3 regions of the Ammoniphilus soli genome follow, and region 3 is predicted to be linked to each of the others. Evidence: riboswitches for the same ligand, from Rfam matches in the RefSeq annotation. Region 3 holds a riboswitch; each other region holds the start of a gene.

What was found. A riboswitch is a leader RNA that binds a small molecule or an ion and turns the genes downstream of it on or off. The one in region 3 is predicted to bind S-adenosylmethionine.
Region 1: it holds a riboswitch for S-adenosylmethionine, as region 3 does, so the genes downstream of both, ABLT31_RS20700 (bifunctional homocysteine S-methyltransferase/methylenetetrahydrofolate reductase) here and ABLT31_RS22000 (sugar ABC transporter substrate-binding protein) in region 3, are expected to answer to the same signal.
Region 2: it holds a riboswitch for S-adenosylmethionine, as region 3 does, so the genes downstream of both, metH (methionine synthase) here and ABLT31_RS22000 (sugar ABC transporter substrate-binding protein) in region 3, are expected to answer to the same signal.

Annotation. Positions count from the first base shown of each region.
Region 1 is NZ_JBEGDL010000011.1:132,637-143,384, forward strand. Features, by position in the region: gene ABLT31_RS20655 (serine hydroxymethyltransferase) at 1-657, opposite strand, end outside; gene ABLT31_RS20660 (TIGR01440 family protein) at 685-1,257, opposite strand; gene rpiB (ribose 5-phosphate isomerase B) at 1,250-1,699, opposite strand; gene ABLT31_RS20670 (methyl-accepting chemotaxis protein) at 1,906-3,189, opposite strand; gene ABLT31_RS20675 (low molecular weight protein arginine phosphatase) at 3,262-3,711, opposite strand; gene ABLT31_RS20680 (ZIP family metal transporter) at 3,717-4,445, opposite strand; gene ABLT31_RS20685 (manganese efflux pump MntP) at 4,458-5,039, opposite strand; gene ABLT31_RS20690 (L-threonylcarbamoyladenylate synthase) at 5,098-6,165, opposite strand; gene ABLT31_RS20695 (GNAT family N-acetyltransferase) at 6,276-6,734, opposite strand; gene ABLT31_RS20700 (bifunctional homocysteine S-methyltransferase/methylenetetrahydrofolate reductase) at 6,806-8,641, opposite strand; SAM riboswitch class I at 8,741-8,863, opposite strand; gene spoIIR (stage II sporulation protein R) at 8,951-9,538, opposite strand; gene prmC (peptide chain release factor N(5)-glutamine methyltransferase) at 9,667-10,521, opposite strand; gene prfA (peptide chain release factor 1) at 10,524-10,748, opposite strand, start outside.
Region 2 is NZ_JBEGDL010000004.1:97,118-107,865, forward strand. Features, by position in the region: gene metH (methionine synthase) at 1-1,579, opposite strand, end outside; SAM riboswitch class I at 1,714-1,822, opposite strand; gene ABLT31_RS10810 (MerR family transcriptional regulator) at 2,392-2,880, opposite strand; gene ABLT31_RS10815 (IclR family transcriptional regulator) at 2,989-3,735, opposite strand; gene acnA (aconitate hydratase AcnA) at 4,049-6,754, shown strand; gene ABLT31_RS10825 (hypothetical protein) at 6,823-7,299, opposite strand; gene ABLT31_RS10830 (YokU family protein) at 7,450-7,743, shown strand; gene glnA (type I glutamate--ammonia ligase) at 7,796-9,145, opposite strand; gene dapD (2,3,4,5-tetrahydropyridine-2,6-dicarboxylate N-acetyltransferase) at 9,385-10,095, shown strand; gene ABLT31_RS10845 (N-acetyldiaminopimelate deacetylase) at 10,108-10,748, shown strand, end outside.
Region 3 is NZ_JBEGDL010000012.1:177,539-188,286, reverse strand. Features, by position in the region: gene ABLT31_RS22040 (GntR family transcriptional regulator) at 1-54, shown strand, start outside; gene ABLT31_RS22035 (acyl-CoA thioesterase) at 133-675, shown strand; gene ABLT31_RS22030 (hypothetical protein) at 731-922, shown strand; gene ABLT31_RS22025 (DUF6612 family protein) at 1,184-2,416, shown strand; gene ABLT31_RS22020 (YqaE/Pmp3 family membrane protein) at 2,495-2,683, shown strand; gene ABLT31_RS22015 (nuclease-related domain-containing protein) at 2,712-3,665, opposite strand; gene ABLT31_RS22010 (alpha/beta fold hydrolase) at 3,858-4,889, shown strand; gene ABLT31_RS22005 (YmaF family protein) at 4,932-5,261, opposite strand; SAM riboswitch class I at 5,368-5,474, shown strand; gene ABLT31_RS22000 (sugar ABC transporter substrate-binding protein) at 5,699-6,781, shown strand; gene ABLT31_RS21995 (sugar ABC transporter ATP-binding protein) at 7,096-8,586, shown strand; gene ABLT31_RS21990 (ABC transporter permease) at 8,588-9,568, shown strand; gene ABLT31_RS21985 (copper amine oxidase N-terminal domain-containing protein) at 9,636-10,265, shown strand.

The sequences.
Region 1 (10,748 bases), on a different contig from region 3:
GTGTGCATGAGGAACAGGGTTTGGATGATGTCCTGTCGCTACCAAACCAGCGATGTGAGCCATATCTACCATGAAATAAGCTCCCACCTCATCTGCAATGGCACGCATTTTAGGGAAATCGATCACGCGCGGATAAGCACTTGCTCCGGCTACGATTAATTTCGGCTTGTGTTCCAATGCTTTTGCACGAACATCTTCATAATCGATCACATTTGTATCTTCCGTTACTCCGTATTCCACGAAGTTATAAAGCGTTCCGGAGAAGTTCACTGGGCTACCATGCGTCAAGTGTCCACCGTGAGATAAGTTCATACCAAGAACAGTATCACCAGGCTTTAAGATCGTAAAGTAAACGCCCATGTTGGCTTGCGCGCCGGAATGAGGCTGAACATTTGCATGCTCTGCGCCAAACAATTGCTTCGCACGGTCGCGGGCTAAGTCTTCCACGATGTCGACATATTCACAACCGCCATAATAACGGCGACCTGGATAGCCTTCTGCGTACTTGTTCGTCATTACAGTACCTAAAGCTTCCAAAACGGCTTCACTTACAAAGTTTTCGGATGCAATCAATTCGATCTTGTTTCTTTGTCTTCCTAGCTCCTGGTTAATGGCCTCTGCCACCTGTGGATCTTGCTTGCTCAAATATTGAAACATGATTTTCCCTCCAATTTCTTTTTTATCTTACGTACAGCTCTTCATTGGCTTTTTCTCCGGATAAACCGCGCGGCTTCCCCCGACTAGCCTAGGGCGAGTATAGGCCATCGTCACATGGGCATTCCCAATCTGGCGAATCGTTGGACGAACAGGGACAGCTACCGGGCGCAAATGCATACCAATAAACGTATCTCCGATGTCGATCCCTGCATGGGCCTGAATCGACTCCACTACTGCAGGATCGGTCATCTGCTGGTACGCATGGGAAGCCATTGATCCCCCTGCCTTCGGCACAGGAATCACGCTGACTTCTTCTAAACGAAAAGCGTCTAAGGTTTCCCTTTCCACGACAAGAGCCCGATTTAAATGCTCACAGCATTGAAAGGCAAGATGAAAGGAATGATTCTGCTGGAATTCCTTAAGAACGCGAAAGATCGTCTCTGCTGCCTGTTCGCTTCCGGACGTCCCAATTCGCTCCCCCACGACTTCACTTGTGCTCGTTCCGATCACAAGGATCTGCTTCGGGCCCATAGGAAAAATCGTGAGCAGTTCGCTTATAACCGTTCTAATTTGCTGCTCTACTTCCTGGGAATTAGACATCCTCTCTTGCCTCGATATCGGCAATCTTATCGAGTCGCTGGCTATGACGTCCACCTGTAAATTCCGTTTCCAGCCAAATTTTCACGATCTCCTGCGCCACACCGGGTCCAATTACACGGGCACCCATAGCTAATACATTGGAATCATTATGCTCCCTTGTCGCCTTGGCCGAGAATAAATCGTGTACTAATGCGCAGCGGATACCTTTAATCTTGTTAGCTGCAATCGACATCCCAATTCCTGTTCCACATATCAAAATGCCTCGATCAAATTCTCCAGAGGCCACTTTTTCCGCTACAGGTAACGCATAATCCGGATAATCAACGGATTGCTCACAGTTGCAGCCCATATCGGCCACTTCCATATTCATGGACTGAAGCAGCGCCTTGATTTCCTCTTTCAACTGAAAGCCGCCATGATCTGCACCCAGTGCGATTTTCAACGTTATCTCCTCCGTTTACAAGCATTTCGTCCTTATTATACCCTATAATTTCAAATCAACATAGTCTTTTTTCTTAATAATATTTAATAAAACACTCTAGAATGTTCGTCTTTTCTTCAGAATAAGAAAGTATCTGGTTCTTCAAGCTACCACCCTTTTTTCTAAAGTTTGTCTGGCTACCCTGAGTATGCTTCAATCAAAACTTTCTACACTGTGAACCTTCGTATATGCTCCTGCAGCTTCTCCGCCTGCCCGCGCAGCACCTGTCCAGCAGCCGAAATTTCCTCCATGAACGCGGTTTGATCCTGAGCGGCTACGGCTACCGATTGAGAACCTTCTGAGGTTTCTTCCGCAATCCTTGCCATATCTCTCGCTTCTTCTAACGCTTGTTTCATATTCGAGGTTTGGTCACCCACCATCTGAACAATTCCATTCACCGCTTCTACGACACCGCGCACGGCTACCGAAATATCACCCAGGGCTTTACTCGTTTCTTCTCCCCGCTTGGATTCCAGCGTGGCTAGCTTCACTTGCTCGTTTATTTGCTTAACAGCTTGTCCTACTTCCTGCTGAATCTGGTGAATGAGCTGATCAATGGCTTGAACGGCCTTTTTGCTTTCATCGGCGAGCTTTCGAACCTCTCCTGCCACTACGGCGAATCCACGACCATGCTCACCGGCTCTTGCCGCCTCAATCGAAGCGTTCAAGGCAAGCAAATTCGTTTGTTCCGCCATGGTTCCTACCAGCTTCGAAATATCGCCAATTTGCTTTGCCTGCTCGTCCAGCTTTCGCACGACTTCTATTGAAGATTGGCTTTCTTTCGCCAAATGATGCAATCCCTCGATTAACGTTTCTGCTACCTGCGAACTCACTTCTATTGTATGTACCATTTCAGCGGATAACTCTCTCGTCTGGTCGGCACTTTCATTTACCTGTTCAATCATTTGATTGAGCTGCTCAAACGATTCGACCATATGCATGGTAGCTGCCGATTGCATTTGGGCTCCCTGGGCTATGTCATCGATTGTCATCCCGATCTGCTCCGCTTGCATGGCTGCCGAATGAGACGCGTGCGTCAACTCCTGTACATGATCGCCCGTTTGTCGAAAATTCTCCTCGATATCCTTGACCATCGCCTGCAAATTACTTAGCATCCGCTCGAATGCCAAAGCGAGAGAACGAAGCTCATCCTCTCCCCGCGGAATCTCTACCTTGACCCGCAGGTCGCCTGTAGATACTTTTTCTGCTGTTTTCTCCAGCTGAACAATGGGCTTCGTCAACACCCGAGCAGCCATCCACCCAAATAAGGAGGACCAAAATACGCCCATCAGAAGAACCATTGCCTGAAACGCACCGGGAGACATAAAGCCATGAAAAAAGTCAGCTAAAAATGTCAGGAAAAAAAAGCTTGTCCCATAGGTTACCGCCGACAAAACGGCAATGCCGAGGACGATTTTTTTCTGCAGGCCAAAACGAATCTTATTGCCCATTGATTACTCCCCCATAATGTACATTCTATCGTAATGTAATCAATAATTCGTTTTCCTTTTGGTAAAACCCTGCTAAATTTTGTCGATTTTTTGCTTAAGTTTCAGTAAAGCCATTTCCAACTCACTCTCGGTTTCCCGGTAGACTTCCAATGAACCGCCAAAAGGGTCCATCACGTCAAGGTCTCCCATTTCCCCAATATATTCCTTCAACGTGAATACCTTCTCTTGCGCTTCCGGAAACTGTCGATTAACCACTTGTTTATGACTGTAGGTCATGGTTAAAATCAAATCGGCCCACTTGACTAATTCTGGCGTAACAGGCTGGGAGGCATGCTCAAGTTCTACTCCCCGATTCTTTAAAATCGTCGCCGTATGGGCAGATGCCGGTGTCCCTGAAGCAGCGGCAACACCAGCGGATTTAATTTCTACACTTAGGTTTTCCTGTTCCGCCAGCCGTTTCATTAGGCCTTCCGCCATGGGGCTTCGGCAGGTATTCCCTGTACAAACAAATAAAAGATTCATTTTCTTCACCTCAATCCATGGATGATGTAAACCAAAACTAAGCTGAGACCCATCCCCCATAATGCAAACCATCGATCATATTTGAAGGATGTCGGACCGATTTCCGTCCACACAATAAAACCCATTGCCCCTGCCGCAAAGGCCGTGCCGGCTGCCACCAGAAAGGGAGAACCGACAAAAAACTGCTGTCCGAGCCCCGCTCCCAAAGGGATACACAAGCCTAAGGCCAAAGCTATACCTAAAACTCGTCTTTTTTTCACTCCAGCCATAGCTAAAGGAATGGCCATTCCAATCCCCTCTGGCACGTTATGGATGGCAATCGATAAAGCCACCAATACCCCAAGATGCTGGTGGGTTTCAAACCCCGCTCCGATCGCAATTCCTTCTGGAATGTTATGCAGCCCAATTGCTAAGGCAATTAGCAGGCCCACGCGAAAAGATTCCTTTTTACCAGGAGATATACTCACTCCATGAACCACTTGCCGGTGCAAAAAGCCATGAATTCCTATCATCGTTATCAATCCAAGCCCTAAGCCCATTCCCACCGCTTGATACGGGCCTTGGGAAAATGCTGAAGGAAGCAAGTCCACAAGAATGACCAGTACCATAATCCCCGAGGATAACCCGAGGTAAAAAGCAAGAATCTTCCTGCCAGGCTGTCCAAACAGGAGAGCGAGAGCCGCTCCAAACAGGGTAGTAATCCCGGTAAGAGTGCTTAACACCAACAGTTCCATATGATCTGCCTCCTATAGCATAAACTTTATGCCAAAAGCCAGAATGATGAATCCGCCCAGCGCCTCACCCACTCCACCCATTCGATGACCGACCTGCTTTCCCAGCAATAGTCCGCAACCCGTCATCAACATCCCGATCAAGCCAAAGACCAGGACAGAGAGAAGTACATCGGTTTTAAACAACCCAAAAGAAAGCCCTACAGAAAGCGCATCAATGCTCACACTCATGGCAAACAAGAGAAGGCCGAAGCCCTCTGTCCGGTAGCTCCTGGGCTCCCCTTCCACCTGGAAGATCGATCCCCAAACCATATTGGCGCCCAAAAAACAAAGAATGAGCCCCCCGATAAAGGTTGCCACATCTCCTACCACCGCGGAAAGGAATTTGCCGCTGGCTATTCCAAAGAGAGGCATAATGATATGAAACAAACCAATCAAAATACTAATCTTGGCGATCGTCCGCAGACGAATCCCCAACATCCCCATTCCGATCCCTAAGGAAAAAGCATCCATTCCCAGCGCAATGCCGATCATCAGGATGGTGTAAAATTGTCCCAATTGGGTAATGTCCCATTCCATTTGATCCCCTCCAACCATATCCCTTGTCTCCTTCATGGATATGCGGACAGGTTAGGAAAGATGCTTATCCTCTTGTCTAAGCCCGATAAATGCGATGTCCCGCTGCTTTATTCAGCCGGTTCATGACAGCCAGGCCCACTCCTTCCGCCGGAAAAGACTCGGAAAGGATATAATTCACTTCTTGTTGATCAAAAGATCGCAGGGTATCATACAGCGAGCGGGCGACGGTGGATAAATCTTGGCGAGATCCGCAGATAGCCACCACATCTGCCTGTGGATAAGCTTCTTTGGATTCCTCTGTTGCCAACACGCCGACTCTCCTTCCAGATTCCTTAGCTTGTCCCACTAAAGAACGAATCGCCTCTATCTGATCCTCCACCTTCTCGGCTTGAACGATCCACATTTCCCCTTGCGGAGCATAGTGCTGATACTTCATTCCTGGGGATTTCGGCTGCTCTTCCTGCAAGGTTAGCCCAGGATCAAGATCCACCTGGCCGATCACGGCTTTTAGCTGTTCACGAGTGACCCCACCCGGACGCAAGATCATTGGCGGATCCACGGTCATATCCAGTACCGTCGATTCGACACCGACTCCCGTGTTCCCTCCATCCACAATCCCAGCAATGCGTCCCGCCAAGTCCTCTTCTACGTGAGCTGCTGTTGTTGGGCTCGGCCTCCCCGAACGATTCGCACTAGGCGCAGCTACAGGGACCCCTGCTTGTTCAATTAATGCCAAAGCCACCGGATGATCCGGCATCCGAATCCCTACAGAGTCCAACCCAGCGGTTACCTCCGGAGCGATTCCCTCTCTTCGCGGTAAAATAAAAGTCAGAGGACCAGGCCAGAAGGCTTCCATCAGTTTTTCTGCTTTATCTGGAACCTCCGAAACAAGGTTATCCAGATCCTTCCTGTGGGCAATGTGGATAATTAAAGGGTTATCGCTCGGCCTCCCCTTAGCTTCAAAAATCTTACGAACAGCAAGGGATGACAGGGCATTAGCCCCTAAGCCATAAACGGTCTCGGTAGGAAAAGCGATGACTTCATTGTCCGCCAGCAGCCTCGCCGGCTCTTCCAGTTGTGGATAGTCAGCCATTTTCCCCACAACGTTATCCACATGCCATGTTTTTGTCTGATAATCGATCATGTCTCTTCCATTCCTTTTTTCAAGACTTCTTCCTACTATGGTAGGAGATAAAACAAACAACTTATCAACAGTTTGTGGATAAGTTGTGCATAAGTGTGTGGTTTAGAGTCTTAAATTCGCGCGGTTGTTGCTCTTTTATACACCATAGCCGTGGATAAACTGGGTGTATACTGTTGAAAATGTGTGGATGCTTTGACTTGGCTGGGGATATCTTCCCACTCCACTTCCTTAAACCCACAAAATTGAAAAAAGGGTGCTGAACGTGTAAGCAAATAGATTTCCTGCAAGCCCTGTTTTCCAGCACGAGATAGAAGGATCCGCAAAAGCTCCCACCCTACCTTTTCATCGAAAAATGCCGGCTCCACAGCTAAGGACCGCAGCAATCCAAACTGATTCCCAAGAATCTCGAGACCCGCTGTTCCTACGACCTGTTGGCTGCCCAACTCCTCTACCACTAAAAAATGGTCCAGATGGGCTTCTATTCCCTCTACATTCAGTTTACCCTTTTTCAACAGATTCACAATCGCATGAATATCTTTCTTTCCGGCTACCCGCACCGCTAACCCCATCGACAGGGCCCCCTTCCTCTATCATTTCTATCATACATATGAGTAGAAATGATAGAGTATGCCCCTTTCGCTTAACTGTTTCTTACATACCTCGCCAACTCTGCCGTCATTTCATAGCGCATAAATGGCGTAATTAAATAGATTCCGTTAAAGTGGCGGCGAGTCGTTTCGATCAGCTCCATGGCAATTTCATTGCCCTGCTTTCTTGCATCTTCCCCTTCAAAGCGAGCCATCCGAGCCCGCACATCATCCGATAAGCGAATGCCTGGGACTTCATTGTGAAGAAACTCGGCATTGCGATGGCTTGTGAGCGGCATGATCCCAATAAAAATCGGCACTTGAATATGCTTTGTCGCTTCGGCAACTTGAAAAATCTGCTCATGGTCATAGAGCGGCTGGCTCATCACATAGTCCGCTCCTGCCTCCACCTTCTTTTCCAAGCGCTCAACCGCCTTATGCAAATGACGCGTATTCGGGTTGAAAGCAGCGGCAACCGTAAATGCTGCTCTCTTCTTTAACGTTCGGCCCGAGAACCCTACGCCGTCATTAAGCTGCTTCGTCATCCGGATCAGCTCAAAGGAAGTCATGTCATATACGGAAGAAGCTCCCGGAAGATCTCCATAACGGGTTGGATCCCCTGTAATCGCCAGCACGTGATCAATGCCTAATGCATACAAGCCCATTAAATGTGACTGCTGGCCAATCGAATTGCGGTCCCGGCAAGTCAAGTGCACCAACGGTCGAATGCCCACTTTCTCCTTTACCAAAGACCCCAGCGCCATGTTGCTCATCCGCGTCATCGCCAGCGAATTGTCAGCGAGAGTAATGGCATCGGCTCCCGCTTCCTTCAGTGCTGCTGCCCCTTCCAAAAACGGCTCAAAATCCAGATCGCGAGGCGGGTCCAGCTCAACGATGATCGTTGGTCTTTCCCGAACGAGCTCAGGAAGTGTTTTTTCATGGTGTGGTTCGGATAAAACCGCAACCTTGGACTCCTTGACCACCCCTATTGCTGAGTCTTCCTTTTTTTCCACAGGCGCTTTTCCTTTGATGCGAGTGGCTACCGCTTCAATATGCTCCGGTGTTGTCCCGCAGCATCCTCCCAAGATTCGCGCCCCTAACTGGTACAAGGTTTCAGCCGACTGACCAAAATACTCCGCTGAAGACGGATATAAAAACTGTCCATCCACATATTCCGGAAGCCCAGCATTCGGATACACGGACAACTTAAGCCCCTCTTTGACAGGAAGGGATTCAATGGATCGGATAATATTTGCCGGCCCATTGTAGCAGTTCAACCCCACAATGTCCGCACCCGCATCAACCAGGCGAGCAAATGCCGCTTCCAGCGGATAGCCATCCTGGGTCCGGTTCAAATCCTGAATCGTCAGCTGGCAGATCACCGGCAATGAAGTATATTTCCGAGCGACAGATAAAGCAAGAAGCGCTTCCTCCACAAAGCAAAAGGTTTCTAGCAGCAAGCCATCAATCCCTGCTTCAACTAAGCTTTTAATCTGCTCATCAAATACCTGCTCCAATTCTTCTAGGGGAATACTTTTTCTTCTTCCGCCTAAAATACCTCCTACGGAGCCTACCACGTAAACCGAATCTCCTGCGGCCTCTCTGGCCAAGCGAACTGCCGCCTGGTTGATGGCCTCTACTTGATCCTCCAAGCCGAACTTCGAAAGCTTTTCTCGATTGGCTCCGTACGTATTGGTTTCAATCAGGTCGGCACCGGCCTTTACGTACTGGAGATGGATATCCTTAATGACATCGGGGCGGGTTACATTTAACTCTTCCCCACAAGTGCCTACAGGAATTCCGTAGCGATGAAGCAATGTCCCCATCGCCCCATCGCCAATTAATACTTGATCCTTTATTTTTTCTAACAATCCTTGCTTCTGTTCCATGTCTCTCACCCCTAAACAATAGTCCCTAAAACAAGAAAAAACCCCTGAGCAAATGAGCCAGAAGGTTCTCGGGATCTGTAACACACTATCATGAGCCCCTTCTTATCTCCCAGATACCTTGCGTATCTGCAGGAATTAGCACCCTGCCTTAATGCGTCCTGAACGCCTTAACGGGTTGCCGGGTTTCATCGGGCCAGTCCCTCCACCTGCTCCAAATAAGAAAAGTGTTAGATTTATTTTAAAACACTAAGTATTTATATTAACGTAATCATACGGGATGGTGCGATATCTGTCAATGGAGGATCATTCCTAGGCGAAAAGTTTTTGATAAAGCTTCTGAAAGACTTCGACTAAGAAGAACTTCACTTGAATTTTAGGGCCATCTCCATCAGCTTCCTGCTTAACGGCATCCCCCGTATCGATATCTACAAAGCAGAGCGGCGGAAACAATACGCACCACCAGTTTTGCCCTAAACCTTGTCCAACCGTTACGCGAAGGGCTTCATACTCCCCAGCAGGATATACATACTGGCCGTACATTTTTGTCGGAAAAGGAACCTTTCCTAACTCTACTTGGCTTGTATAAGAAAATCCATGCTTGGCAATAGTTTGGTCCACTACCTCTTGCAGCTGCGGCAATTCCTCTGCCATCTTCTCACGCGCTTCTTCCATCGTTTGCAAATCCGTTACCTTACCTTCCAGGTAAGCATTAATTTGATCTCGAATTTCTTGCTTTAGCCACTGATCTTGCGGGGAATCGCTATTGGCAATGACACGAAGCCGAATGGAATCTTGCGGAATAGGTTCTTCTTTTAGCAAGGAAGCAACTGAACGCTGACTCTCCCAACTCATGATTAATATAATAAATGTAAATAAGACCAAGCTTACTTTTTTCATGTTTTGTTTCCCCTCTCTTTTCTATCTCCTTAGCCAACAGTCTAGACAGAAAAGAAAGGGTTTAAACATGATTCGTTATTTTCAGAATAAAACTTATTATTCAGGAAAGGAAGGCCAGCTTCCCTGAGCTACAGACCCGCCTTCCCATCTCCTATCACAATTCGTTCAATCCCGGCTAAATCTTGAATCACTTCGGTTCTAGCAATGACACCAGTTCTCAAAAGCAATTGCTCTACATCCCGGGCCTGACCCATTCCCACTTCAAAGGCCACCAATCCGCCTGGACGAAGGACCTGCGGCAACCCTTTACAAAGCCGTCGATAGAAGTCAAGCCCATCCTCTCCCCCATCCAACGCACGCATCGGTTCATGATCCTTGACCTGCACATCCAATTCAAGAACATCGCTTGAAGGAATATAGGGAGGGTTAGAAACTAAAATATCCACAGGCTGAAGGAGCGGATCCAGGAGATCTCCTTTTAGAAAGGTAATCTGCTGCTCGACGCCATGAATGCGGCTATTTTCTTGAGCTGTATCCAAAGATTCCTGGGCGATATCCACAGCATAAACCTTCCACTGGGAATGAACGGCCAAACTGACAGCAATAGCCCCACTGCCCGTCCCAATATCCGCTACAGTCAAAGCATCTGATACGTCTCGCCTATGAAGAACTTGTTCAACAAGGATTTCCGTCTCCGGCCTAGGAATCAAGACAGAAGGATTAACGCGAAACGACAGCCCATAAAACTCCTGCTCACCGATGAGGTATTGAACAGGAACTCCTTGAAGCCTTTCCTTGACCATTCGCTCCACCTCGGACCATTGCTGCATCGAGATGAATTCCTCCATTCCTAGAAATAGCCGCGTGCGGTCCCATCCTAAGACGTGCCGAACGATAATCTCTGCCAAAAACCTGTCGTCTTCCAATGATTCCATAAACGAAGAAGCCCTTTTCAGGGCTTCTCTAACGGTTATAGCGTTCATGCTTATAGGCCTTCCGCATTTTGCATGAGTTCAGCTTGCTCTTCGACTACGAGGGCATTGATGATTTCATCAAGATCCCCGTTCAAAATGTAGTCCAGCTTATGAAGCGTCAAGCCAATGCGGTGATCGGTGACCCGGCTTTGCGGGAAATTGTACGTGCGGATCCGTTCACTGCGGTCTCCGGTTCCCACTTTGCTTTTGCGGATTTCGCCATACTCCGCAGCCTT
Region 2 (10,748 bases), on a different contig from region 3:
CTTTAATCAGGCGAATTCCCTCAACGGTTTCAAGCGCTGCGCCGATGTATGCCTCATCGCCCGTCCCTACCGGGAACACCAACGGATCAAAGATAATATCGAGCGGATTCAGACCGTATTTGTTCACCAATAAATCGTAGGAACGTTTTGCAACCTCTAATTTTTTCTCTCGGGTAACCGCCATCCCGCTTTCGTCAATCGTTCCGACAACTACTGCAGCTCCATAGGTTTTGATCAGCGGGGCGACTTGCTCGAAACGCTCCTCCCCGTCTTCGAGATTAATGGAGTTGATGATCGCTTTCCCTTGGGAGAACTTAAGGCTCAACTCGATGACTTCGGCATCTGTGGAGTCAATCATCAAAGGAACCTTCACTTTATTGACCACAAAGCTTAGGAATTTGCTCATATCTTCCGCTTCATCGCGATCCGGATCCGCTAGGCACACGTCAATGATGTGGGCCCCTTTCTTCACCTGCGCGCGGGCGATTTCGGATGCATCTTCGTATTTGCCTTCCTTAATTAAATCGCGGAATTTCTTGGAGCCGATGACGTTTGTCCGCTCGCCCACAAACAATGGCCGGTTGTCGGCTTCCAAATAGACAGGCTCAATGCCTGATACCACATGTCCGTGAGGCTTAGTTTCGGTTCTAGGACTATAATCCTTCAACTGCTCAGCAATCGCTCGGATATGCTCCGGAGTCGTTCCGCAGCAGCCTCCTGCCACATTGAGCCAACCCTTTTCGGCAAAACCGGCAAGCTTCGTCGCAAGAGCTTGCGGAGATTCATGGTAATGCCCATTCTCATCCGGAAGCCCGGCATTCGGATAACAGCTTACCGCACACTGCGCAAGCTCGGAAAGGGTACGAATATGGTCGCGCATGAATTCAGGTCCCGTAGCGCAGTTCAAACCAACAGAGACTGGCTTTAAATGCTCTAAGGAGATATAGAAAGCTTCAATATTTTGACCCGCCAAGGTGGTTCCCATTGGCTCGATTGTACCTGAGATCATCACTGGAATCTCTGTGTCTAATTCATCGAAGGCTTTTCGAATTCCAATGCTGCCTGCCTTCACATTCAGCATATCTTGGGCCGTTTCTAGGAGCAGAACGTCGACTCCCCCTTGAATCAGGGCTTTTGCCTGTTCATAATAGGTTTCGATCAGCTCTTCAAAGGTCACTCCACCTGTTACCGACAGCGTTTTGGTCGTCGGCCCCATGGACCCGGCTACATAGCGGGGCCATTCCGGCGTTGAATACTTATCTACTGCTTCTTTGGCAAGCCTCGCTGCCTCTAGGTTGATCTCTACCGCTTGATTTTGCAAGTCATATTCCGCTAAAACGACGCTGGTGGCACCAAACGTATTGGTCTCGATAATATCGGCGCCAGCCTCTAGATATTCTTCATGTATCTGGCGAATCAAATCAGGACGCGTGAGATTCAGCATCTCATTACAGCCATCCAGCGCTTCGCCTCCGAAGTCTTCTTCCGTTAAATTCGCCTGTTGGATCATTGTCCCCATTGCTCCATCCAGGATGAGGATTTTCTTTTCTAATTGCTGCTTCATGCTAATCTTAGCCATAGTCCTCTCTCCCTCCACTTCCTTCATGTCGATACTATTTAAAATAGTTTAACATCCAAATGTACGCGCGTAAGCTGACAAATTTAAACAACACAAAAAAACTTCTTCCGATAAGAAGAAGTTTAACGATCAGCTTCTTATCTTTCAGGACACAGCTCTTGTCCTGCTGGATTTAGCACCTGCATGACATAATGCGGTTGCTGGGTTTCGTAGGGCCAGTCCCTCCACCTCTCTCGATAAGGTAATTATTCACTTTAATATATGTAAAACTATCATTTATCCCAGCGGATGTCAATTCTTTTCGCCTTTCAAATCGGCTGTTTCCGTAGATCCCTAGGCCACTCGCTTTTTGGGTAGGACCTCTGAATTAGTGGAGAAAAGCCACTTAAAATCAAAATCAAACTAGAAAAAGTCTTTATTGTTGGAAAATCTCCATCTATTTCATTTTCACCCCCTCTTTTTGGACGTTTTAACGCTAATAATGGTCGTTTTTCCACCTACAGCCAATATAAAATCAATGGTCTGGGCGTTTAATTGACGAATCTCCACTTACTGCAACCCACCACCCCCAACGCGATCCAACAAGAAAACTTGGCTCGCGCCAATTCCCTAACTTGACATCAAGGGTAAACCCTTTGTGATAAAATAAAAATTTTATCAGAAATGACCCGTAGGGTTGATGTCAAATTAGGGAAAAGCTACAAGTTTTCCTCGTGCTGTCCAAATAATATAACGGAGTTATAGATTCAGACAGTACGAAAAAGGCTGTCCCAAAAATCGGTTCTTACCGACGTTGCAGGACAGCCTTCTCTTTAAAATGTAAAATTCATCACCCGGCTCCAAAGCCCCTTCTTTTTCTTTTCCTTTTCCCGCATATCACGCAGGTTATCCATCAGAGCCTGGTCTCTTTTGGCCACTTCGACTTCCGACCATTTGGCTTTCAGTTCGTCCACTTCCCGCTGCAAAGCTTCAATGGTTTCTTGCATCTCTTCAATCCGCTGCGGTTCTATCATCACCATATCCACATTCGGCTGTCCCTCGGCTTCCTCTTCGCCCGCCTCAGCTTGTCCACTGATCTTAAAAAGCTCCGAACGGATCTCGTGATGGTCCAATCCTTTTTCCTTCGCATCCTTAATAAACTGGAAAATTTCCACCGCTTCCGGCTTGAACCAGACCTGCTTGCCGGCGGTTTCCATCGGAACGAATTGATAGAACTGCTCTTTCCAGCTGCGAATACTTTGCCAAGTTGTATCCATTTCCTTCGCCATTTCCTTTAGAGAATACAATTGTCCGGTATTCATGGCCTTCACCCTTTCCCGTTAAGTTCGTTATGCTAATGATAACAAAATATGCAGGAAAAGCTTGTCAGACGGTGGGTGATTTTTCTGTATGTTTTTGTTTCCTTTTGTCTATTTATTCACCATTTTGCCCATACGCTGGGCTGATGCCATGATGCTCGGGGCCATCTCCACCATTTTCTCCGTCGTTAGCCGGGCCGCCGGTCCAGAGACGGAAAGCGCAGCAACGACTTCCCCTTTGCGATTAAACACAGGTGCTGCCACCGCACTGGTCCCTTGCTCACGCTCCTCAATGCTGGTTGCATAGCCAACCTGCTCAATACGCTGCAGCTGCTCTGCATAATGATCTTTATTAATCCCTTCCGGCCAAGCGGGATCGTTGAGGATAAAATCCTTTACCGCTGGCTCCGAAAAGGCTACAAGAACTTTGCTTGATGCGCCGACTGCCAAAGGCAAGCGAACGCCAATCGGCGCCACTCTCCGAATCGTATGCTGGCTTTCGACAGCTTGGATCCGAATCCTCTCTCTGCCATCCCGGACATATAAACTGATGGTCTCCCCCAGCAAATCCCGAAGCTTCTCCATTTCCGGCAAAAAGAGCAGCGCCGGGTCATCCTCCCGGACCAAATGTGCAGAAAGCTCCCAAATCCGGAAGCCCAAACGATACTTTTCCGTAATCGGATCGCGGTTGAGAAAGCCCTTTCCTTCCAAGGAAGCCAGCAAGCGATACACGGTACTTTTGTTGAGGTCAACTTGTTTGGCTATCTCCGTCAGGCCAAGCTCCTGCTTATCCGCAAAACAAATCAAAATATCCAAGGCACGATCTACAGCGCGCACCGTCATTTTCTTATCATCCATGTCATTCCCTCCTCTCGCCATAAAAAGTTGTTATTTTATTAGTAAAATGGAAACATTACCTTTGTAAGAGTCTCGTTTGGTTTCACTGTACGAAACGATATTTCATCTGATAATATTATATCCTAGGAGAAGCATTTCGTAAATATCCTTCAAAACACACCGCTTTTTCGGAGATATTCATGGAAAATAGTTGTGTACGGCTCCCTGATTTATGTGTATAATGGGAAACGTAAAGGAAACTCGGTTTCGTCTAGTGAAACAACAGAGATTCTTTGTGAATTTATACTAAACTTTCTATTAAGGAGGTCACGACATGGCAAACAAGGATAAATATGGCGTTAGATCGGAACTTCAAGTAGGCGGCAAAACCTATACTTACTATTCCTTAGCTGGCCTTGAAAAGCTTGGTCCGGTTTCCAAGCTTCCTTATTCCATTAAAGTTCTTTTGGAAGCTGCAGTTCGTGAGTTTGACGGAAAAGCAATTACTGAAGAGCATGTTAATAAATTAGCTAACTGGACAGTAGAACGCGATCCAAACCAAGAGGTTCCATTCAAGGTTGCGCGTATCGTACTTCAGGACTTCACAGGCGTACCTGCCGTAGTTGACTTAGCCGCAATGCGTGCAACCATGCAGCGTATAGGCGGGGATGTTTCCAAGATCAATCCTCTTGTTCCTGTTGATCTTGTTATCGACCACTCCGTTATGGTTGATAACTTCGGAAGCGCTGATGCTTTAGAGCAAAATGAAAAAATTGAATTTGAGCGCAATGCGGAGCGTTATCGTTTCCTTCGCTGGGCACAAACTGCTTTCAATAATTTCCGTGCCGTTCCTCCATCTACTGGTATCGTTCACCAAGTAAACTTAGAGTATCTAGCTTCTGTAGCTGCTACAAAAGAAGTAGATGGCACAACCGAAGTATACCCTGATTCCCTTGTTGGTACGGACTCTCATACAACCATGATCAACGGTCTTGGCGTCGTTGGATGGGGAGTGGGCGGTATCGAGGCAGAAGCTGGAATGTTGGGACAGCCTTTATACTTCGTAACTCCAGAAGTAGTTGGTTTCAAACTAACCGGAACGCTTGCTGAAGGCGCAACTGCAACTGACCTTGCTTTAACTGTAACGAACATCCTTCGCAAGAAAGGTGTAGTAGGCAAGTTCGTTGAGTTCTTTGGACCTGGCGTAAGCAAGATGAGCTTGGCTGACCGTGCTACAGTAGCTAACATGGCTCCTGAATACGGCGCAACCATGGGCTTCTTCCCTGTAGATGCTGAAACATTGAATTACATGAGATTGACTGGCCGCAACGAAGAGCAAATTGCTCTAGTTGAAGCTTACTATAAGGCACAAGGCATGTTCCTGACAGAAGACAGCACTGAGCCTGTTTACTCTGAAGTGGTTGAACTTGACCTTTCCACTGTTGTTCCATCGCTTGCTGGTCCTAAGCGCCCACAAGATCGCGTGGAATTGACTGCCATGAAGCAAACCTTCAATGAAGCTGTCCGCACTCCAATCGAAAAAGGCGGATTTGGCTTATCTGAAGAAGATTTGAAGAAAGAAGCTGCTGTACAGCACCCAACTGGTGACAAGACCGTGATGAAAAACGGTGCAGTTGTTATCACCGCGATTACTAGCTGTACGAACACTTCTAACCCAAGCGTGTTGGTTGGCGCTGGACTTGTAGCGCAAAAGGCTGTTGCTAAAGGATTGAAGAAGCCAACTTACGTAAAGAGCTCTTTAACTCCAGGGTCCCGTGTTGTTACCGACTACTTGAAAGAAGCTGGATTGCTGGATTCTCTTGAAGCTCTTGGCTTCCACGTTGCAGGTTACGGCTGTGCGACTTGTATCGGTAACTCCGGTCCGCTTCCTGACGAAGTAAGCCAGGCTATCGCTGACAACGACTTGACTGTTGCTGCTGTTCTTTCCGGTAACCGTAACTTCGAAGGTCGTATCCATGCTCAAGTAAAAGCTAACTACCTTGCTTCTCCTCCGCTTGTTATCGCTTATGCGTTGGCAGGAACAGTAGATATCGACTTGACTAGCGAACCACTTGGTTATGATCAAAACGACCAGCATGTATACTTAAAGGACATCTGGCCAACTTCTCAAGAAATTCAAGAAGCATTGAGCAAAGCCGTTCGTCCAGAATTGTTCCGCAAGCGTTATGAGAATGTATTCCAAGCTAACGAGCGTTGGAACCAAATCGATGCGCCTACTGGAGATCTTTATGAGTGGGATGACAAGTCCACTTATATCCAAGAGCCTCCTTTCTTCAAGGAATTAGGCGATCAGCTGAATGACATTGCAGACATTACTGGTGCACGCGCTCTTGCCTTAATGGGCGATTCCGTAACTACAGACCACATTTCTCCTGCTGGTAACATCAAGGCTGACAGCCCTGCTGGATTGTACTTGCAAGAGAACGGCGTGAAGCGTGAAGATTTCAACTCTTACGGTTCTCGTCGCGGTAACCATGAAGTGATGATGCGCGGAACGTTTGCCAACATCCGCATCCGCAACCAAATCGCTCCAGGAACAGAAGGCGGCGTAACGAAGTACTTGCCAACAGACGAAGTTATGTCCATCTATGATGCTTCCATGAAGTATCAAGCAGACGGCACTAACCTTGTTGTTATTGCAGGCAAAGAATATGGTACAGGAAGCTCCCGTGACTGGGCAGCTAAAGGAACTTTCCTTCTTGGCGTAAAAGCGGTTATCGCGGAAAGCTTCGAGCGTATCCACCGCAGCAACTTGGTTGGCATGGGCGTTCTGCCTCTTCAATTCGCTGAAGGAACCAATGCACAGTCCCTTGGGCTTACTGGACGCGAAACCTTCGATATTACTGGCTTGAGCAACGATGTTCAGCCAAGTCAAAAGGTAAAGGTAACAGCTACTCGTGAAGATGGCAGCAGCTTTGAATTTGAAGCTATCGTACGTCTAGACAGCGTAGTTGACATTGAGTACTACCGTAACGGTGGTATCCTTCAAACGGTACTTCGCCAATTGGCAGTCAACTAACATTTTAAAAGAAAAAGGGATAGACCCCATTGGGGTTTATCCCTTTCTTGTTTTGCCAGTAGACTGGTCTATTTATCCTCAAACATCTTCTCCATTTCTTCTAACAGTTTACGGATGGATTCATCATCATACTCCCCACCCTGCTTAAATCCAGCCAGCTTGTCTTTAGCCTCAATGGCCTTCCTTTCATACTGCTCATGCAGTTCAGCTTCCCCCGGATCAAACCACATCAGGTTTCCTTCTGAACCGCTGCGCAGAAAGGCATGCGTCCAGTGCTCAGGGAAATCATAAGGCTTGTCTTCAAAAAGGATAGCAAGCACATCATCACTTTCAATAGGCAACAGATGGCGGAACCTTTCCTCCTGCCCTCCTTCCGCTACATTCAGGTGCAGATAGGTATAATACACGAAGTGTTCACCCGTCACGCTGTCTTTGTATAAATAATAGGCATGATTATCCGCGCTCTTCAATTCTTTTACTTTTTCTAACCGCTCTTGAAATAAATCATAAGGAACTACCTTATAATTTTTTAGTGATTCCTCCATTAACCAAAGCACCTCCTCATATCATATTCTACTAGAAAAATAAGCTTGCGCTAAGTAAAAGTTTATCCTTTGACCCTCTACAGGAATCGACAAAAATTTCAAAACATCTTTGTTACGATTATAGTATCCAACTTTAAAGGAGGATTACGGATGAAATGTGTATGGTGCGATAACGACCAAGCCAAAGAAACAATCAAGGACTGTCAATGGATTGAACCGGGCGGCGTTGACGTCATCATGGTAACCGATGTGCCTGCAATCGACTGCCCTCAGTGCCGAGATGTATACTTGGACGACGAGAAGAATGAAGAAATAGAAGTTTTATTAAACACGACCGATCTGAGTGTATTAGGGAGTCGTTTTTCCTACAGCCAATTAGTGAAGGCACCGAAAATGAGCATCTTTGATATGTACAATAATGGTGCGTCGTTTAAGTGTAAATAAAAAATATAGAAAAGGCCACCTTATCCGAGGTGGCCTTTTCTTATTTAACCTATTAGAACTTGCCTTGGTAATTTTGAATTTCCCAAGAATGTACAGCCGTACGGTAGCTATCCCACTCTGCTCTCTTCAAGGCAACAAATTCTCCATACACATGCTCGCCTAGTACATTTTTAGCAAAATCACTTGCTTCTAGTGCATCTAAAGCATACTCCAAGCTGCCAGGCAAGTTGTCGATTCCGCGTTCTGCACGCTCTTCATTGGACATATGGAAGATATCCTCGTTAACAGCCGCTACTGGAGTTAACCCTTTATCTACTCCATCCAAACCAGCTTCAGCAACAACAGCATAAGCCAAGTATGGGTTTGCGGATGGATCCGGACAACGCAATTCTACGCGCGTAGCCATGCCTCTCTTAGCTGGGATACGGATTAGAGCGGAACGGTTAGATGCAGACCATGCGATGTAGCAAGGAGCTTCATAACCAGGAACCAAGCGCTTATAAGAGTTAACCAACGGATTGGTAACCGCAGCAAAGCTCTTCACGTTCTCTAGCAAACCAGCGATGAAAGAGTAAGCAAAAGATGATAATTGCAAGCTATCATCCGCATCAAAGAATAGATTTTCTCCATCTTTGAACAAGGACATATTTACGTGCATTCCGGATCCATTGATTCCGAATACAGGCTTTGGCATAAAGGAAGCATGCAACCCAAAACGCTTCGCTACTGTCTTTACTACCCACTTGTAAGTTGTTGCGTTATCCGCTGCACCCAATACATCAGCATACTTAAAGCCGATTTCGTGTTGCCCTTGAGCTACTTCGTGGTGGGATACTTCAATAGTCAAGCCCATCGCCTTTAACGCACGGTAGATTTCAAGTCGAACACGCTCGCCAAGGTCATGCGGAGAAGTTTCGAAATATCCACCTTCATCATGGGTTTTTACAGTAGGTCTTCCTAGCTCATCAGTTTGGAACAAAAAGAATTCAAGTTCTGGACCAGCGGAAATGGTATAACCCTTCTCAGCTGCTTTTGCTACGGTCTTTTTTAAGACGTTACGAGTATCCCCTTCAAAAAGAGTTCCGTCTGGATTCGTTACGCTGCAAAGGAAACGAGCTTCAGAGTATCCATCTTCTACTGTCCAAGGAAGTACTGCAAATGTATTTACATCAGGAAGCAAGTATAAATCGGATTTGTTTATTGGAGAAAAGCCTGTTACAGAAGATCCGTCAAACATGATTTTTCCTTCTACAGCATCTTCTAATTGTTCAGCTGTAACTGTAACATTCTTAAGCACACCTTCAATATCTACAAATTGCAAATGAAGCAATTCTACGCTCTTTTCTTGGATAACCTTTTGAATCTCTTGAAGTTTAGTTTGAGTGTTAGTTGCCATTACCATTGTAATATTCCCTCCCATTGTATGTTAAGTTATCTGACATCGTTCTTATGGCTTTATTATATGCCACTCTGAGGAGATTGGCAATACCTTTTTTAAAAGAAAAACAATGTAATCCCTTTCATTCGCTATGCTTCGACACATTGTGTATTCCGGTTCAATCTGGTACAGTATAAGGTGGAAAAAAGCTTAAAAACTGGCATCTAGGCCACGTTTTTTCAACGTATAGGAGGAAAAGAACCATGAACATGATGGATGCAAACCAAATTATCGAGTTTATCCAAAAAAGCGTTAAAAAGACACCTGTAAAAGTACATATTAAAGGAAATCTAGAGGGAATCGATTTCGGTGCAGATACGAAGGCTTTCATTAATGGACAAGTTGGGGTTCTTTTTGGGGAATGGAGTCAGATTTCTCCTGCATTAGAAGCCAACCAAGATAAGATTGAAGATTATGTTGTAGAAAGTGATCGCCGCAATTCCGCTATTCCTCTATTAGATACCAAGCATATTCAAGCGCGCATTGAGCCAGGCGCCATCATTCGCGATCAAGTTGAAATCGGCAATAATGCCGTAATCATGATGGGTGCTGTCATTAATATCGGGGCTGTTGTAGGTGAAGGTACGATGATCGATATGAACGTGGTCATCGGCGGTCGCGGAACCATCGGGAAGAACTGCCACATCGGGGCAGGATCGGTCATTGCTGGCGTAATCGAACCGCCTTCCGCTTCTCCTGTTATCGTTGAAGATGATGTGGTGGTTGGCGCAAATGCTGTTCTCCTTGAGGGCGTTCGCGTGGGTAAAGGCGCAGTCGTTGCTGCCGGAGCCGTTGTAGTAGATGATGTTCCTCCTTACACCGTTGTAGCTGGTACTCCTGCTCGCGTCATTAAGCAAATCGATGAAAAAACAAAGTCGAAAACAGAAATAAAGCAGGAGCTTCGTCAGCTCTAAGGAGATTCAGCCATGAGCCTGACCCGATACCGAGATATCCGAAGAAGCCTTCATCAAATTCCGGAAAAAGGCTTCGAAGAATTTAAGACCCAGCAATTCTTGCTTGATTATATCCAACAGCTTCCCCAAGACCGGCTGGAATTGGAGACCTGGCGGACAGGCATTCTTGTTAAAGTAAAAGGAACTCAGCCGACTCGAATCATTGGCTACCGGGCGGATATGGATGGCCTTCCTATTGAAGAGGAAACCTCCTATGAGTTCCGATCTACCCATCCGGGCTATATGCATGCTTGCGGCCATGACTTCCATATGAGCATCGCTCTAGGCGTATTAACGCATGTGGTCAATCATCCTGTGGCTGACGATGTCCTGTTCATCTTCCAGCCTGCAGAAGAAGGACCTGGCGGCGCCAAGCCGATGCTCGAAGAAAGCGAAGCTTTGGCTCGCTGGATGCCCGATCTGATCATCGCCTTGCATATTGCACCGGAATATCCAGTCGGAACCGTAGCAACCCGAGAAGGCATTCTGTTTGCCAACACATCCGAATTATTCATTGATCTCAAGGGGAAGGGCGGACACGCCGCTTTTCCTCACACGGCCAATGATATGGTGGTAGCTGCCAGTCATCTCGTCACCCAGTTTCAAAGCATTGT
Region 3 (10,748 bases):
GTAGAAAGTGATGTGAAGGGGGGTGATACGGGTAACGAGCAAGGTCTTAGCTAAATGATAAGGGTGAATCCCGACACAAACCATGTTTATTGATGTAGGGCCTTTAGGCAATCAACGGAGGGTAGAGAATCAATGTCAAACTTAAAATATGTATGGGAGTCCCGGACTTCCAAATCGAGCCATGTGCTCCCGCCAGATACCAATTGCCATGGCACGCTGTACGGCGGCAAACTCATGGCGCATATAGATGATGTAGCAGCTCTCACAGCCATGAAGCACTCGAATTGCCGAGTGGTAACGGCGTCTACGGATTCTATTGATTTTCTACATCCTATAAGGATCGACAATGAGGTTACCCTCGAGGCTATGGTGACGTGGACTCATAAAACCTCGATGGAGGTTTTTGTCAAAGTGATTGCCGAAAATCTGCTGACGGGGGAGCGGACCGTATGCGCCACTTCGTTTTTAACTTTCGTTGCGGTTAGTCCGGAGGGTGTACCGGTCCAGGTTCCAGGCATTAAGCCACAAAACTCGGAAGAAATCTTTCTCCATGAAGGAGCGGCAAACCGAGCAGAGGCTAGACGCACTCGCAGAACGGCGAGCAAGCAACTTGCTGATATGCTGGGGGTCAAGAAGTTTGGGGAAAAAGATCAAGAGGTTCGGTTTGTAGGGTGATAGATCCCATTACTATACGTTTTATATTAAATCAGACATTTGGAGGTCAAATTTTATGACAGCTGCTGTATTATACAAGGAAAATCAAGAGATGGTTATTCTTCGAAATGTAGATAAATCCGTATTGGAGCAAATCAAGGCTCAATGTGGAAACGACCGCTGCATTTGCAAGATTGATGACAAAGAAGTAGATTACGGGGCCGTATCCCATGTAATCTGGATGGATCGCGCGGATATTGGCGACTAAGATTTAAGATCAGAGGGTGTCCCAAAACTAGTTTTTTGGGACACCCTCCCTTTTTAATGGACGAAGAAGCAAAGAAGTGGAGAAGATCCACCTATATCAAACCCATCCACCTTTCCCTCACAAATCCGCCAATCCTACTAAGTATTCTCGAAATGGTCAACACCAAGAAAGGCTACGGCCTCTGTTTTTTTTCAAAAAAGGAAACTTTTTCTAGTAACTATCGTATAACCTCACGAGTACATAGACAGGAGGAGTGCTTTTATGAAAAGAGGATTACTAGCTTTATCTCTATCTGCTACTCTATTAGCAGGATCTTTGATTGGCTATGGAAACGCTTCGGCCCAAACAGTAGAAGGGAACCAAGTGAAAAGAGGAGATTTTTTAAAGAACATTGTGGATCAGCTTCAGCTTCCTTTACAGGACAAGAATCTCGCTTTGCCTCAGGATGTTTCGGCCGATTCTCCTTATGCGGATACGATTCGCATCATGAAGGAACGTAAAGTCATCTACGGTTATGGAGATGGAACGGTACGCCTAGCGAATGCACTGAAGCCAAATGAAGCATATATTATCTTATCCAAAATACTAGGTTTGAATATAGAGGTTTTAAAGAACGAGTATGGAATTACATTTGACCAGGACAAGGTAACGGAAGAGCAGGCGCGCCAAGCAATCCAGAAAGCCCTCGTAAGCGATCCGACGGCACATGAGTGGGTGATCGAATCTTCCGAGGTGATGAATGCTCAAGATTCTTTTAAAGCAAGCATGAATCAGGACGTGAACATGATATTTAGAAAAGGGCTTCCGGAAAATCCTTCTGTAAAATTGACCAGCATGTCCATGAAGATGGAGATGGCATTCAAGAAAGACCAAGGCTTCCGCATTATCTCCAAGTCTAAGCTTCCCGAGCCCCTGCCTAATGGAGAAACGGAAATGGAGATGGAGCAATATTTCGTGAAGGAAGGCATGTACTTGAAAATGCTGAACCCGGAGACGAATCAGGAAGAATGGGTAAAGATGACGAGCATGCCTTTTACGTTTGATCAAATGATGGAAATGCAAAAAAACAGTGTAGCGTATAACCAGCAAATGAACAACAAATTTGTCTTCTACCGCGATTTAGGTAAGGAAATGGTGGACGGGCAAGAACAGCAGAAAGTGTCTGTTCAAGGGCGTTTTGCTTCGATGCAAGAGATGATGAATATGACGAGCAATATGTTTTCCAATGGGGAATTGCCTGCTGATATGATGGCTCATTCAGGCATGGAGGCTTTAACCATGTCAGGAACCATGTGGTTTGATGTGGAGACCAAGCTCCCGACGAAACTGACCATGGAGATAGAAATTGAACTAGCGGAGCTACCCAATCAGCCATTGGAAAAAATGGAGATGAACATGAGCGGGTCGTATTCCGACTTTAATAGCGTAGAGGCTATCGCGCTTCCGGAGGAAGCAAAGCAGGCTAAGGAAATCGGGGCTGAGCCGCAGCAATAATGGGCTGAGTAGGGCGAAACATGGAGCAAGCTACTCCCGTAATACTTATTGAGTATATGATAAAGGGGAGTGATTTCGATGATGTATTTGCTTGCCCTTGTTCTTCCTCCCGTAGCGGTTTTGCTTTGCGGAAAGCCATTTCAGGCTGTTCTCAATCTGATTTTGACTTGTTTTTTCTGGTTGCCGGGGGCGATCCACGCGGTATTCGTTGTACACGATAAGAAGGTCGATCGACGTATGAAGAGGATGCATAGGCATAGGGATTGAAGCTGCTCAAGAGATTGAGCGGCTTTTTTCATTTAGTATACACCCGATCTTTTGTAGACCCCTGAAAAGGCAAGTTCATGGAGAGGAGCAGCCGCGTGGAAGTATGTATGGAAGACAGTCCAAGAAGTTTTCTGCACTGTTCATTGGTGATGGTTCCATGAAGTAGAATATGATCTTGAATGACCTGTACATGGGCTTTTTTTCTTTTTAACTTACATGTTTTGCATAGCCAGTTTCCGTGGATCCGCTGCATAGTCTCGAGATTGCAAGAAAAGCAGGGGATTCCACGAATGAACTCAGTAGGGTGGATTTGATACCAATCTAGTACATCGAAGTCCTGGGAAGTATGTTGATTGATAAGGAGTTGGCTGATCTTGCGGAGCTGGTAAGTGGTGAGAGAGGGTGATGGAGCCGTTTTGGCAAGGTCTAGTACTTTGTTGGGGATATGTTCCGCATGATGCACTATTTGAAAGATATGCCGATTTCCAGGAGTTGTTTCAACTATCGTGCTAGGATAGCCGATGGCAACTAGACAGTGAATGGGAATGGATTTGGACATATGAATTTCCATCCATTTTTGAAGCTGGGTTCGTTGTCTTTTGACTTGCAGGATGGGATCAGGAAACCCTTCTTTTGTATTGTTATACGTTCTGATGACTTGTTTGGAAACGGGATCGAAGTAAAGGTGGCCATAGATGTTCTTGGACTCGATAATGAGGGCAAACCAAGGGGAGAGGATGAGGGTGTCCAGCTGAACAAACTGATCATCAATGGGAAGCCGTAAATCTTGAAAGATGAGATATTCTTTTTCCGGTAGAAACTGAAGGTGGTAATCCAGCTCCTGTTCGCCTCGGTAACCTGCTCGTAATTTTCTTAGACTGACGAGGATTTCTTCGCGTTTTTTGTGATGAAGGGGAAGTCGACGCAGCAAGGCTTCCTCAAGTTTTATTCTGAGTGGAAATTCGCGTTGTTTTTTTAGCATTGGCAAAACCTCCTTTCCTCCTAACTTCGCTAGTGGCTGACGTAATTCCTTCCAGAACGTTAATTTCTCGAAATCAGTCCAAAATCTCTCGAAACCATAGTGTAATCTCTCGATCGGAACTGCTGCATGTAACTCCATTGTAATCCCCACCTGCTAATCTAGAGTATAGACAGGAAAAAGGGGGGGAGTTTCATGGAAGCGAAGCGAATCAAGACGGACCGACTCGAAGTAGCTTATTTGGAAGCGGGAGATCCAGCTCGTCCAGTGGTAATGCTCGTGCACGGGAATGTGTCATCGAGTTGGTTTTGGGAAGACATGATGGAAAGTCTATCACAGGATTTTTATGTTTTGGCGCCGGACCTACGGGGGTATGGGGAGACGGAGCCCTTAGCCATCGATGCAACGAGAGGATTGCGTGATTGGTCGGAGGATGTGAGGTCGTTTGTACAGTCGCTGAGATTGGATCGTCAGCTTCATATGTTGGGCTGGTCGATGGGTGGCGGGGTGGTCATGCAATATGCGATAGACTACCCGAATGAGGTTTCTTCGCTCATGTTGATGAATCCCGTATCTCCTTTTGGATTTGGGGGAACGAAGGATGAGCAGGGGACACCTTGCTATCCGAATTTTGCCGGGTCTGGCGGCGGAACGGCTAACCCTCAATTCATAGAGCTGCTTAGCCAAAGGGCTACGGGGGAGGAGCAGCCCCATAGCCCCAGGAATGTCTTGAATCAGTTTTACGTTAAGCCGCCCTTCCGGCTTGATGCCCAAAAGGAAGATCGTTTCGTCCGCTCTATGCTATCCACAAAGTTGGGATCCGGTTTCTACCCGGGTACGTTTGAGACTTGCGCGGAATGGCCGGGCGTAGCTCCCGGAGACAAAGGAATAAATAATGCGTTGTCTCCTAAGTATTTGAATCTTGCTGCATTTGCTGACCTAGAGCCTCAAATCCCCGTTTTATGGATTCGCGGAGCAGATGATCAGATCGTATCGGATAGCTCTTTATTTGATTTTGGTTATTTGGGGAAGCTGGGTTACGTTCCCGGTTGGCCAGGCATGGATGAGTTTCCTCCACAGCCCATGGTATCTCAAATGCGCGTGGTGTTAGAACGTTCCGGAAACTTTGAAGAATGGGTAGTGGAAAACACAGGACACTCTCCGCACCTAGAAAAGCGGGATTTTTTCCTTGAGAAGATTCGGGGATTTATCAAGCGTACAATGTGAATGATGACCGGCACAAACATGTTAGTTAATCGACTAACGAATCTACCACCCCGGTGGCGCCTGCCCCAACGGTCTTCCGGTTAGAGCTTTAAACTCATGGGGATGGGTGGGTCTGCCATCCTCATCTCGATAAATCTTCCCTTTCACCTCATGAATGTGTGTCCCATCGGGGAGGGGGATGGCGGGCCCTGTGCTGCCTGTAAAGAAATGCTGGTGGCCGTGTTCTTTTGGGGTTACTCCTTTAAAGGCATGAACATGACCATCTGTAGAGTTTCCCTTCTCAGGAAAGGTAAAAGCATGAACGAAGTGCTCGTGTTCGCCCGAACCTGTAGTGCGGAAGTAATGGGTGTGGGGTTGAGGCATAAGAGACATGTGGGTCACTCCTCCTTTTGGTTCATTCTATGCAATCATGATTCTAAAAAATTTATTGACGCCCCCATTTTTTTTTAGTAAGATCTTACCTAGCGAACTGAATAGTTTCTTATCGAGAGAGGTGGAGGGACTGGCCCTATGAAACCCGGCAACCGTTCATGAATGGACATGAAAAGGTGCCAATTCCAGCAGGAGAATCCTGGTAGATAAGATGAAGGAAAATGCCTTGTTCATGAAACTTCTTCTTATTGAAGAAGTTTTTTCTTTTTCCAGGACCTTATTACCATAAACTACTAGGACTTTTGGACTTTACTCCGCTAAAAAATCGGATTATTCTAGTTTTAAAAGCAAAGTAAACAACTAAGAAAACTGTGGTAGTTATTGCCTGAATTTTTCAGGTCTTTCTATAATAAATAAAAAAATATGGGGGCACTCAAATGAAAACAAAGAAATTATCTCTTTTTCTTTCGTTCGTCATGATTTTCTCGCTAGTCCTCACCGCATGCGGCGGGGGAGCGAAAGAAGAAGCGGGCGGAACCACTTCTGGCGGAGAAGGAGCAACTGAAGCCAAGAAGCGTATTGCTTTAGTCATGCAGTTTAATATTGGAACCTTTTCGGCTCAATACGTGGCTGGTGTAAAAGAACAAGTAGAAAAGTTTGGCGGGGAACTGACCGTCTTTAATGCAGATAATGATTTGGCTAAGATGGCTTCTCAGCTGGATGCGGCTGTGAACCAACGATTCGATGGGATCTTGATTGACCATGGAACACCGGAAGCTTTAACGCAAGGTGTCAAGAAAGCCGTTGAGCAAAAAATTCCTGTTATTGCGTTCGACGCAGCTTTAGATATTCCTGGCGTTACGGTATTGGAGCAAGGTGACGTGAAGATGGCCGAGTCCACGTTGGAAAAGCTGGCTGAAGATGCAGGCGGCAAAGGGAATATCGTTAAGATTTGGGTAGCCGGTTTTGCTCCGATGGAGCGCCGTCAAATCGCTTATAAGCAATTCCAAGAGAAATACCCAGAAATCAAAGAGGTTGCGGCTTTCGGTAGTGCATCAGCAAACACCGCGTTAGATACGCAAACGCAAATGGAAGCGATCTTGAAGCAATATCCTAACCCTGGCGATATTACAGCCGTTTGGGCAGCATGGGATGAATTCGCAAAAGGGGCTACTCGCGCCATCCAACAAGCGGGCCGTACCGAAATTAAAGTTTACGGGATCGACTTGAGTGATGAAGACTTGCAAATGATTCAAGATCCAGCATCTCCTTGGATCGCTTCTGCTGCGGTGGATCCTTCCGATATCGGACGCGTGCAAGTACGTTACGTATACAAGAAAATTAAAGGGGAAGAAACCCCGCAAAATGTTTCTTTAGATCCAATTCTAGTCACTCGCGAAATGCTTCCGAAGGAAAAGGTAACCATGGGTGACCTTTCCAAGCACATCGAAGGATGGGGACAAAGCACGCAAGGAATCGAAGAGTGGATGAAGGAACTGGAAGCTCAGAACCAAAAGTAACATAACATAACGGGAGAAAATCCTGCTATTCCGAAAAACGAAGGCAAATGGGCTAAAATAGCAGGAGAAATTCCGGTTATCCACCTGAAATCAGGAAAAAATGCTTGTTTTACCGGACTTAACCGGAAAAAATCCTCTTATCTTATCCTATTGCATTTAAAAAAGAGAAATAACCGGAGATTCTCCTGTTATACGGAGTCTTTCCTACAAGAATGTACCCAAAAACTCCCTTTATTAACGTTCAGGCCTATCAGGATGATAGGGTTCGCGGATAATAGGGGGAGTTTTAATTTTTGATAAGAGAGGGATGGAACATGTCCAAACTAGAGATGAAGCGCATCGAGAAGTCCTTTTCAGGCGTCCCTGCTCTTCGGGCGGTCGATTTTGAGCTTCGTGCGGGAGAAATCCATGCGCTGCTGGGAGCTAACGGGGCAGGGAAAAGCACGCTGATGAAAATCCTGACAGGGGCTTATGTAGCGGATGGAGGAGAGATCTGGGTAGACGGGGAAAAAGTGCAGATTTCAACTCCCGCTGATGCGAAGAAATACGGCGTTCAATGTGTGTACCAAGAGGTAGACGTCGCCTTGGTTCCCTATCTGAGCGTAGCGGAGAATATCCTGCTCGATCGGCAGGTCAATCGAAGGGGCACGTTTTTCAAGTGGCCTGACTTATACCGGGATGCCGAGGAGATTCTGAAGCGTTTAGGCTTTTCCATCCCTGTTCGGAAAAAGGCGGAAGAACTGACGCTTTCGGAAAAGCAAATCATCTTGATTGCCAGAGCGATCGCTCAAGATGTGAAATATGTTATTTTTGACGAGCCCACAGCTCCTCTTAGCGTGAAGGAAGCTGAGCGGCTGTTTGCCCTGATGAGGCAGCTGAAGCAGCAGAATGTAGGGATTATCTTTATTTCCCACCGCTTGCCGGAGATTTTTGAAGTGTGTGATCGGATCACCGTCATGCGGGACGGTCAGCATGTCTCAACCAAGAAGACATCGGAAACGAGCATAAATCAGGTGATTGCGGACATGTTGGGAAAAGCTTTTTCCGAAGAATTCCCGAAAAAACGAGTCCCTATCGGCGAAACGTTGCTCGAAGTGCGTGGGATGAGGAGCGGCAGCAAAGTCCGAGGAGTGGATCTGGAGGTTCGCGAAGGAGAAATTGTCGGTATAGCCGGCTTGGTCGGCGCGGGTAAAACGGAATTGGCCAGAATTTTATTCGGTGCTGATTCTCGTGATGAGGGCCAACTCATCTTGCGGGGAAAAACGCTATCGATTCAAAATCCCGCGGATGCCGTAAGCCAGGGTGTCGTGCTTGTTCCGGAGGAGCGGCGAAAAGAAGGGATTCTGGTAGAAGAATCGGTGCGAAATAATCTGACGTTGGCCACTCTCTCGCAGTTCGCTTCGTTCGGCTTTATGCGCCAAAGCGCGGAGGCGGTTCGTTCGAAAATACTCATTGACCGTCTGGGGATCAAAACCTCCGGCATCCATCAGTTTGTTGGAAACCTGAGCGGCGGAAATCAGCAAAAGGTGGTCATTGGAAAATGGCTGGATACGGATGCGGATATTTTCATGTTTGATGAGCCGACTAAAGGGGTAGACATTGGAGCGAAAACAGACATCTTCAAGCTCATCGGGGAGCTGGCGGAACAGAAAAAAGGAATCCTTTACTTTTCCAGCGAGCTTCAGGAAATCTTAGGGATTGCCGACCGCATCCTGGTGATGTGTGACGGACAGATCGTCAAGCAGCTGTCCCGGGAGGAAGCTACCCAAGAAAACATCATGTATTACGCAAGCGGAGGAAAATAAAATGAAAGTAATGGATTGGATTTATAAATACGGAACCCTCGCGGTCATTGCCATTGTCCTTATCTTTTTTAGCTTGATTAACCCTTACTTTTTTACGTATGGGAATCTAGCGGATATCCTTCGTTCGATCTCAATCGTGACTTTAGTAGCCATTGGGGTGACCTTTTCGCTTATTATTAATGGATTTGACCTTTCGGTCGGATCTGTCGTTTCCCTGGCCACGGTCGTTTCGTCCTCGATGATGATTTGGTATGAACAAGGAATCTTCGTCACCTTGCTGATTCCTATTGTTTTGAGTGTGCTGATCGGTTGGGTCAACTCCTTGCTGATCGTGAAAATCCGCATACCGGATTTGCTCGCGACCTTAGCTATGCTCTATATTGTCAAAGGGATTCACTTAACCTATACCAAAGGGTACTCCATCTACGCCAACATGCCTATGCCGGATGGATCGACAGCCCCGGGGAAGTTTAACGAAGGATTCCTTTGGCTGGGACAGGGGCAAATTGCGTCCGTTCCCGTACCGGTCATTTTGATGCTGTTGGCGGTGGTGGCTGTGCATATTTATCTGAACTATACCCGCCAAGGGCGCTTGCTTTACATTACAGGAGGAAATGCGGAAGCTGCCCGCTTATCCGGTGTTCCGGTAGACCGTTATAGAACCCTCGCCTATGTCTTGTCTGGATTGTTTTGCGGATTGGGCGGGATTCTTTTGGCGGCCCGCATAGGTACCGGTCAGGTAGATGGAGGAGCTCCTCTATTGATGGACGCCGTCGCTGCTGCGTTTGTAGGATATTCCGTATTTGGCGCGGGGAAGCCGAATGTCATCGGAACCTTCTTTGGAGCCGTTTTGATAGGAATTCTTTTAAATGGAATGACCATGCTCAACCTTCCTTACTATGCGCATGATATTGTGAAAGGAACCGTGCTGGTTCTGGCGCTAGCCGTAACGTACTACCAATTGCGCAAAAGAAAGGTTTAAGGTTCTAGGCCTCTTGGTTCTTTCATAGATATAAAGTAGTAGACTGAGAGAACGGAGGCTTGGGATTTTGAATAGAAAATTCGTCTCATTGCTAATTGGACTGGTTGTATGGCTGATGGTTTCCCTCGTCGGACAAGCTGAATCGAAAGAAGTAGAGATCAGGTGGAACGGGGAATGGCTAGAGTTGGAACAGACGGCTTATTTGGTCAAAGGAAGCGTGTTGGCTCCAGTGAGGGAAACTTTCGCAACCATCGGGGCAGCCGTTTCCTGGGATGAAAAAACGAGAACCGTCACAGCCAAAAAGGGAACGAAAACGTTAGTCCTTCATGTAGGGAAAAAGGCAGCGTTGCTGAACGGAAAAACGATCAAACTCCCAGCACCCATTCAGTTAGCTCAGGGACGAGCCATTGCTCCTGTTCGATCCATAGCGGAGGCGTTTGATGCCAAGGTGGAGTGGGTCCCCCTGGATCAGACGGTTTATATCTCAGAGGCAGGAAAGGTTTCTATTCAACAGGCTGAGCAGTTGGTCCGTGACCATATCGGGATCGCGAAGAACTCCGACACCGTGATTGAGTTTGACCATATGGAGGAAGGCGCATATACCATTCATGTTTATGACCTCGTCGACGAGCACACCGCTACCCGCGGATGGTATCTGGTGGAGGTGGAGACGGGGAAGGTTACGTCGATGTTTTAGATTGCCACTCTGCTTGGTTTGACCTATTTAAAGATGGGTGGCTAAATGTCAGATAACCAGAGTTCATTGCATAGTTAGAGGGTGTCCCAACAAGCTAGGTTCTTGGGACACCTTCCTACATTTCTACCATTTTGCTACATCGGAACTTTAATAAATAAACCGGTGAAAAGACCATTATTCTATTCCCGTGTGGATAAGTGGAGAAACGCCACTTAAAATCAAAATCAAACAATATAAAGTTAAAATAATGGGAAAAGCTCCATCTAATTCAGCTTAATCCCATCATTTTGGACGTTCCAACGTTATTAGTGGGAGCAAATCCACCTAATTACAAGAAAAAGTAATGATCTCGGCGTTTAATTGGCGAATTTCCACTTACTTCAAACCCATCCACTCTTCCTCGCAAATCCATGAACCTAAAACCTTATTGAGATTTTATCAAGGTGTCAGTATATTTAATGTAATTTTAGATAAATTACAAAT